DNA from 3 places in the Amycolatopsis sp. NPDC005003 genome. Region 1 is predicted to be linked to each of the others. Evidence: riboswitches for the same ligand, from Rfam matches in the RefSeq annotation. Region 1 holds a riboswitch; each other region holds the start of a gene.
The links. Region 1 has a riboswitch for S-adenosylmethionine ahead of thrC (threonine synthase). Riboswitches for the same ligand answer to the same signal wherever they lie in the genome.
Positions count from the first base shown of each region.

Region 2: another riboswitch for S-adenosylmethionine. It lies ahead of ACWED2_RS18830 (aminotransferase class V-fold PLP-dependent enzyme); the one in region 1 lies ahead of thrC (threonine synthase).
Region 3: another riboswitch for S-adenosylmethionine. It lies ahead of ACWED2_RS05160 (methionine ABC transporter ATP-binding protein); the one in region 1 lies ahead of thrC (threonine synthase).

Region 1 covers NZ_JBSGAI010000004.1:61,910-64,167, reverse strand. Annotated here, with positions in the region: gene thrC (threonine synthase) at 1-1,205, opposite strand, end outside; SAM riboswitch class I at 1,219-1,352, opposite strand; gene holA (DNA polymerase III subunit delta) at 1,502-2,258, shown strand, end outside.
Region 2 covers NZ_JBSGAI010000014.1:199,348-201,605, reverse strand. Annotated here, with positions in the region: gene ACWED2_RS18835 (potassium/proton antiporter) at 1-957, shown strand, start outside; SAM riboswitch class IV at 1,036-1,150, shown strand; gene ACWED2_RS18830 (aminotransferase class V-fold PLP-dependent enzyme) at 1,190-2,258, shown strand, end outside.
Region 3 covers NZ_JBSGAI010000003.1:187,988-190,245, reverse strand. Annotated here, with positions in the region: gene ACWED2_RS05160 (methionine ABC transporter ATP-binding protein) at 1-975, opposite strand, end outside; SAM riboswitch class I at 1,187-1,277, opposite strand; gene rsmA (16S rRNA (adenine(1518)-N(6)/adenine(1519)-N(6))-dimethyltransferase RsmA) at 1,382-2,236, opposite strand.

The DNA of each region.
Region 1 (2,258 bases):
ACGTGGTTCTCGATCGCGTCGAGGGTCTTGAGGCCGTCGCCGGTGATCAGCAGCACCGTCTCGGCGTCCGGGTCCAGCTTGCCCGTCTCGACCAGCTTCTTCGCCGTGGCGACGGTGACCCCGCCCGCCGTCTCGGTGAAGATGCCTTCGGTGCGGGCCAGCAGGCGGATGCCCTCGACGACCTCTTCGTCGGAGACGTCCTCGATCGCGCCGCCGGTGCGGTTGACGATGTCGAGCACGTACGGGCCGTCGGCCGGGTTGCCGATCGCCAGCGAACGGGCGATCGTGTCCGGCTTCACCGGCTGGACCACGTCGTGGCCTTCGCGGAACGCCGCCGACACCGGCGAGCAGCCGGTGGCCTGCGCGCCGAACACCTTGTACGGGCTGGCTTCCACGAGACCGAGCTGGCCCAGCTCGCGGAAACCCTTGTCCACCTTGGTCAGCTGCGAACCGGAGGCGATCGGCACGACGATCTGCGGCGGGATCCGCCAGCCGAGCTGCTCGGCGACCTCGAAGGCCAGCGTCTTCGAGCCCTCCGAGTAGTACGGCCGGACGTTCACGTTGACGAACGCCCACTTCGGGTGCTCGCCGGCGAGCTCGGTGGCGAGGCGGTTGACGTCGTCGTAGTTGCCGTCGATCGCGAGGAGGTCGCCGTCGTACACCGCGGTGGTGAGGATCTTGGCACGCTCGAGGGTCTTGGGGATCAGCACGACCGACCGCCAGCCGGCGCGGGCCGCCGCGGCGGCCGTCGCGTTGGCCAGGTTGCCGGTCGACGGACACGCGAGCACCTCGAACCCGAACTCGCGGGCCGCCGCCAGCGCGACGGCGACAACGCGGTCCTTGAACGAGTGCGTCGGGTTGCCGGTGTCGTCCTTGACCCACACGCGCTTGAGGCCGAGTTCCTTGGCGAGGCGGTCGGCGCGGACCAGCCGCGTCGCGCCCGGCTCGGTGTTCGGGATCTCCTCGACGTTGGACGGCACGGGAAGGAGCTTCTTGTAGCGCCAGATGTTCTTGGGGCCGGCCTCGATGTCCTCGCGCCGGACGCGGCCGAAGTCGTAGGCGACCTCGAGCGGCGAGAAGTCTTCGGCGGAGACGAACTCCGGAGCGAGCGGCTGCCGGTGGCCCTCTTCCTTCGACACCAGTTCGACGGCGGGACCGAGATCCGGGGTCTTCGTGGTGGAGGTCGTGCCGAGGGTGGCGGTCATCGCGAGGTTCCTTTCCTCATCTGCCCCGCCGAAGCGGGCCGGAATTGGCACCGTGGTCGTCAGCTATCCCGCGATCGCGGGATGACAGGCTGTACGCCGGTTGCCGGGGCTTCGTCGGGCCGTTCCCTCTGCCCCTCTGGATGAGCGGTATTCGGTTGTCGGTGCCGCGCACGCCGGATCGTCCGGGGCGGGCTGCCTCGGCTACACCGTACGACATCGCGCTCGGCCCGTGCCACGGTGGCCGCTCGACATCACCGGAGCGGGGGCATGGCAGCGCAAAGTGAGAGGATTCCCGGGTGACCGCGCAAGCCACCGCCCCGGCCCCGCTGCACCTGGTGCTGGGTGAGGAAGAACTGCTGATCGAGCGGGCCGTCCGCGAGACGCTCGCCGCCGCCCGCGCGACGGACGCGACCGCGGAGCTGACCCGGGTCCGGGTGTCCGATCTCACAGCGCCTGAGCTGGCCGAACTGGTCAGCCCGTCGCTGTTCAGCGAGGGCCGGGTGATCGTCCTCGAGTCGGCGCAGGACATCTCGCAGGAGCTGTCGGACGCCGTGGCGGCGTACCTGAAGGACCCGGCGGACGGGGTCGTCCTGGTTGTCGTGCACACCGGCGGCGGCCGCAGCAAGGCGGGCAAGTCGCTCCCGGCGGTGCTGAAGAAGGCCGGCGCCGAGGTCACCGAGTGCCCGAAACTCACCAAGCCGGCCGAGCGGGAGCAGTTCGTGCGCCACGAGGTGCGCCGGGTGGGTGGCAAGATCGACCCGGCGGGCGTCGCCGCCCTCCTCGACGCCGTGGGCTCCGACCTGCGGGAACTCTCTTCGGCGGCGACGCAGCTGGTCGCGGACACGGGTGGCGCCGTCGACGCGGACGCGGTCCGCCGCTACCACCGCGGCCGCGCCGACGTGACCGGCTTCGCGGTCGCGGAGAAGGCGGTCAGCGGCGACCGCTCGGCGGCGCTGGAGTCGCTGCGCTGGGCGATGCAGCTGGGTGTCCCGCACGTCCTGGTCGCCGACGCGCTGGCCGACGCGGTCCGCACGATCGCCCGGGTCTCCGGCG
Region 2 (2,258 bases), on a different contig from region 1:
GTGGACTGGACGCTGCCGCTGCTGGTGGTCTACGAGCTGACGGCGGGCCTGGTCATCGGGCTCGCCTTCGGCTGGCTCGGCGGCCTCGCGCTGCGCCGGGCCGCGCTGCCGGCGACCGGCCTGTACCCGCTGGCCACGGTCGCGGTGTGCGTCGTGGCGTACTCGTCCGGGCAGCTGCTGCACGCGTCCGGGCTGCTCGCCACCTACGTCGCCGCGCTGGTGCTCGGCAATTCGCGGCTGCCGCACCGGTCGGACACGCTGTCGTTCGCCGAGGGCCTGGGCTGGCTGGCGCAGATCGGCCTGTTCGTGCTGCTCGGGCTGTTCGCCTCACCGGGCCGCCTGCTCGACGCGATCGTGCCGGGCCTGGTCGCCGGCGCCGTCGTGCTGCTGCTGGCGCGGCCGGTGTCGGTCCTCCTCGCGATGCTGCCGTTCCGGCTGCCGTGGCGCGAACAGGCGTTCCTGTCGTGGGCCGGGCTGCGCGGCGCCGTGCCGATCGTGCTCGCCATGATCCCGCTGTCCCAGGGGCTGCCGGGCGCCCAGCGGCTGGTCGACGCGGTGTTCGTGCTGGTCATCGTGCTGACGCTGGTGCAGGGGGCGACGCTCGGCCCGCTCGCGCGCCGGCTCGGGCTGGCCAAGAAGTCCGAGGCGCACGAGATCGAGGTCGACTCCGCGCCGCTGGACGAGCTGGGTGCCGAGCTGCTGCAGGTCCGGATCCAGCCGGGGTCGAAGCTGCACGGCGTGTACCTGTCCGAGCTGCGGCTGCCCGTCGGGGCGACGATCAGCCTGGTGGTGCGCGAGGGCGCGGGCTTCACCCCGCAGAAGACCAGCCGGCTGCAGGAGCACGACCAGCTGCTGGTCGTCACGACGAGCGCCGTCCGCGACGCCGTCGAACGCCGGTTGCGCGCGGTCGACCGGGCCGGCCGCCTCGCTCGCTGGAAGGGCGAGTCCGGCCGCTGAGCACGCTCTGTGACCGCCGTCTCAGAATGTGAGGCGGGGGTTGGCGGCCCGGCGCGTTCTCGGTTACCTTCTGGCTCAGGTCATGAGTGCCAGCGCGAAGCCCCGGCTTGCTGGCCGGCAACCCTCCTACCGCGGTGGGGTGCCCCGGGTGAAGACCGGGCCGGTCGCGCCGTGCGACGGGCAAGCGCGGGCCCCTCGCCGGGGTCCCCCGGATCGCCGAGGAGGCACCCCGATGACTCTCGCCATCGACCGCACCCAGCTCGAAGCCCCCGCCGTTCCCGCCGTCGCCGGTGCGTCGCTGCGGGTGCCGCTGGTGACCGGCGAAACCATCGGTTACGCCAACCTCGACCACGCCGCGAGCGCCCCGTGTCTCGACGCCGTCCGCGCGAAGGTCGACGAGTTCCTGCCCTGGTACGCCAGCGTCCACCGCGGCGCCGGCTTCGCGTCGCAGGTCTCCACCAAGCTCTACGAACGCACCCGCGACGTCCTGCGCCGCTTCGTCGACGCGCGGCGGACCGACACCGTCGTCTTCACCCGCAACACCACCGACTCCTTCAACCTGCTCGCCCGCAGCCTGCCGCGGCACACCACGGTCGTCGTCTTCGACACCGAGCACCACGCCGCGCTCCTGCCGTGGCAGGGGCCGAACGTCCGGCGGATCCCGACCCCGCGCACCCGCCTCGCCGCGGTGTCCGCTGTGGACGAAGCGCTCGCGGATGCTCCGCAAGGCCCGCGGCTGGTCGTCGTCACCGGAGCGTCCAATGTGACCGGTGAACTGCTCCCGGTCGCGGAAATCGCCGCCGTGGCGCGGAAACACGGCGCCCGCGTCGCGCTCGACGCCGCCCAGCTGGCCCCGCACCGCCGGATCTCGATCAAGGACCTGGACGTCGACTACGTCGCGCTGTCCGGCCACAAGCTCTACGCCCCCTTCGGCGCGGGCGCGCTGATCGGCCGCGCCGACTGGCTGCGCGCGGCCCGCCCGTACCTCGCCGGCGGCGGCGCGACCAAGCTCGTCACCGAAGACGCCGTCGTCTGGAACACCGGGCCGGAGCGCCACGAAGCGGGCTCGCCCAACACCATTGGCGTGTACGCGCTCGGCGTCGCGTGCGAGACCCTCAGCGCGAGCTGGGACGCGGTTGTCGAGCACGAGCAGGCCCTGCTCGCCCGGCTGCGCAAGGGCCTCGAGAGCATCCCCGGCTGCGCCGAACTGCGGCTGTTCGACGCGCCGGTCGACCGGGTCGGCACGGTCAGCTTCGTCGTCGACGGCTTCGACCCGGGCTGGCTCGCCGCGGTGCTGTCCG
Region 3 (2,258 bases), on a different contig from region 1:
CGTGACGTGCCCACCACGCTCGGCGACCCAGGCCAGCGCCGCGTCGGCCCGCTCACCGCGGACACCCAGGCGGAACCGGCCGACCGGCGTGTCACCGATGCGGGTCAGGCCGCCGCCGATGGTGGCGAACTCGACGTCGAAGCGGCCCGCGGCCTCGGGCAGCAGCGCACCCACCGAGGCGAAGCCGATCAGCACGACGTCGGCCGAGCGGTCGTAGCGCGCCGCCTGCGAGCGGGTCGTCTCGATGGCCGGCAGCAGCGCCTGCGCCGTGCGGCTGGCCGGGTTCGAGATCAGGTCGAGCACCGAGCCGCGCTCGACGACGGTGCCGTCCTCCAGCACCGCGACGTCGTCGCAGACCCGGCGGACCACGCCGGCGTCCGGTGTGGTGACGACGACCGTGGTGCCGAGCTCGGAGCGGGCCCGGTCGAGGACGGCGAGCACCGCACCGGCCTCTTCCGGGTCGACACCGGCGGTCGGGTCGTCGGCGAGCAGCACGGCGGGGGCCGCCGCCAGCGCCTTCGCGACCGCGACGCGGCGGAGTTGACCGGCGGACAGCTCACCGGGCCGCTGCGCGGCGCGCGGGGTCAGGCCGACGAGGTCGAGCAGCGAGCCGACCCGGCTGCGGCGCTGCGGGCCGTCGACGCCGAGCTGCTCGAGCGGGGAGGCGATGTTGCCGGCGATGGTGCGCTCGGCGATCAGCTCCGGCTTCGTCGAGACGACGCCGAGCTGGCGGCGGATCTCGCGCAGGCGGCGGCCGTCGAGGGTGCCGGTGTTGAGGCCGTCGAGGCGGACGACACCGCGGTCGGGGCGCTCCTGCAGGGCGATGCACCGGGCGAGGACGGACTTGCCCGACCCGGCGGGACCGACCACGCCGAACAGCGAGCCGGCCTGGACGTCGACGCTCACGTCCCGCAGCGCGACGACGGAGTTTCCGTTGGTGGCAAAGGTTTTGGACAGGTTTTCGACGGTGATCACGAAGGCTCCAGAAAACGGGGCGCCGCCCCCATGGGCGCGCCCGGCCGCAAGCGAAGGTCCGTCCGTTGTGGACGGTGCATGAAGAAGAGGTGGACCGGCTCGGACTAGCTCAGTTGGAGCGTCGACATGCGGTCACGGAGCGGCGGCCTTCGTCGACTACGCGACGCCTGGTCAGGAGCAGGGGGCGAGCTACCCTCTTCATCGAAAACGGCCTCCATCGGTCCTGGCGGTAGCACCTGCCCTGCGGAGGGTGGTTGCTGCGACTTCGGCGAGCCAGGTCTCTCAGTCGCTCGGGATGGACGTACTGAGTAAAACCGATCCCGAGGAGCGAAAGCAAGCCCGTTGGCCCAGATCACACGACTGGCGGTGTCCGAATCGCGAGATCAGGAGCGACGGAGGCGTATCTTCACGGCTCCACTGTGGAGTGGGCGGCGGCCGCGATCCGGGCGAAGTCGTGCACGTCCAGCTGCTCGCCACGGGTCCTGGGATCGATCCCGGCGGCCCCGAGCAGCTCGCCCGCGCGCTCGGCGGAGCCCGCCCAGCCCGCGAGCGCGGCCCGCAGCGTCTTCCTGCGTTGTGAGAAAGCGGCGTCCACCAAGCCGAAGAGCAGCTCCCGGTCGTCGGACGCCGTCCGGGCGGCCCGTTCGAAGGCGACGAGCGCGGAGTCGACGTTCGGCACCGGCCAGAACACCGAGCGTGGCACGGCGGCGACCTTGCGTGCGGGGCCGTACCAGGCGAGCTTGACGCTCGGCACGCCGTAGATGCGGCTGCCGGGGCCGGCGGCCATCCGGTCGGCCACCTCGGTCTGCACCATGACGAGGCCCTTTTGCAGGGAGGGCACCTCGGCGAGCAGGTGCAGCACGACCGGTACGGCGACGTTGTAGGGCAGGTTGGCGACGAGGGCGGTCGGCTCGCCGAGGTCCGCGCGGGTGACGCGCAGGGCGTCGGCCCCGACGACGGTCAGCCGCTCCGCCGCTTCGGGGCCCCGCTCGGCGACGGTCCTGGGCAGCCGTTCGGCCAGTTTGGGGTCGATCTCGACGGCGACGACCCGCGCGCCGGTGGCGAGCAGCCCGAGGGTCAGCGACCCGAGCCCGGGCCCGACCTCGAGAACGACGTCGTCTTCGGCGACGTTCGCCAGCTCGACGATCCGCCGGACGGTGTTGGGATCGTGCACGAAGTTCTGCCCGAGCTTCTTGGTCGGCCGCACGTCGAGTTCGGCCGCCAGCCCGCGGATTTCGGCCGGTCCCAGCAGTTCAACCACCGCTGGAGCTTACCCAGGGGGT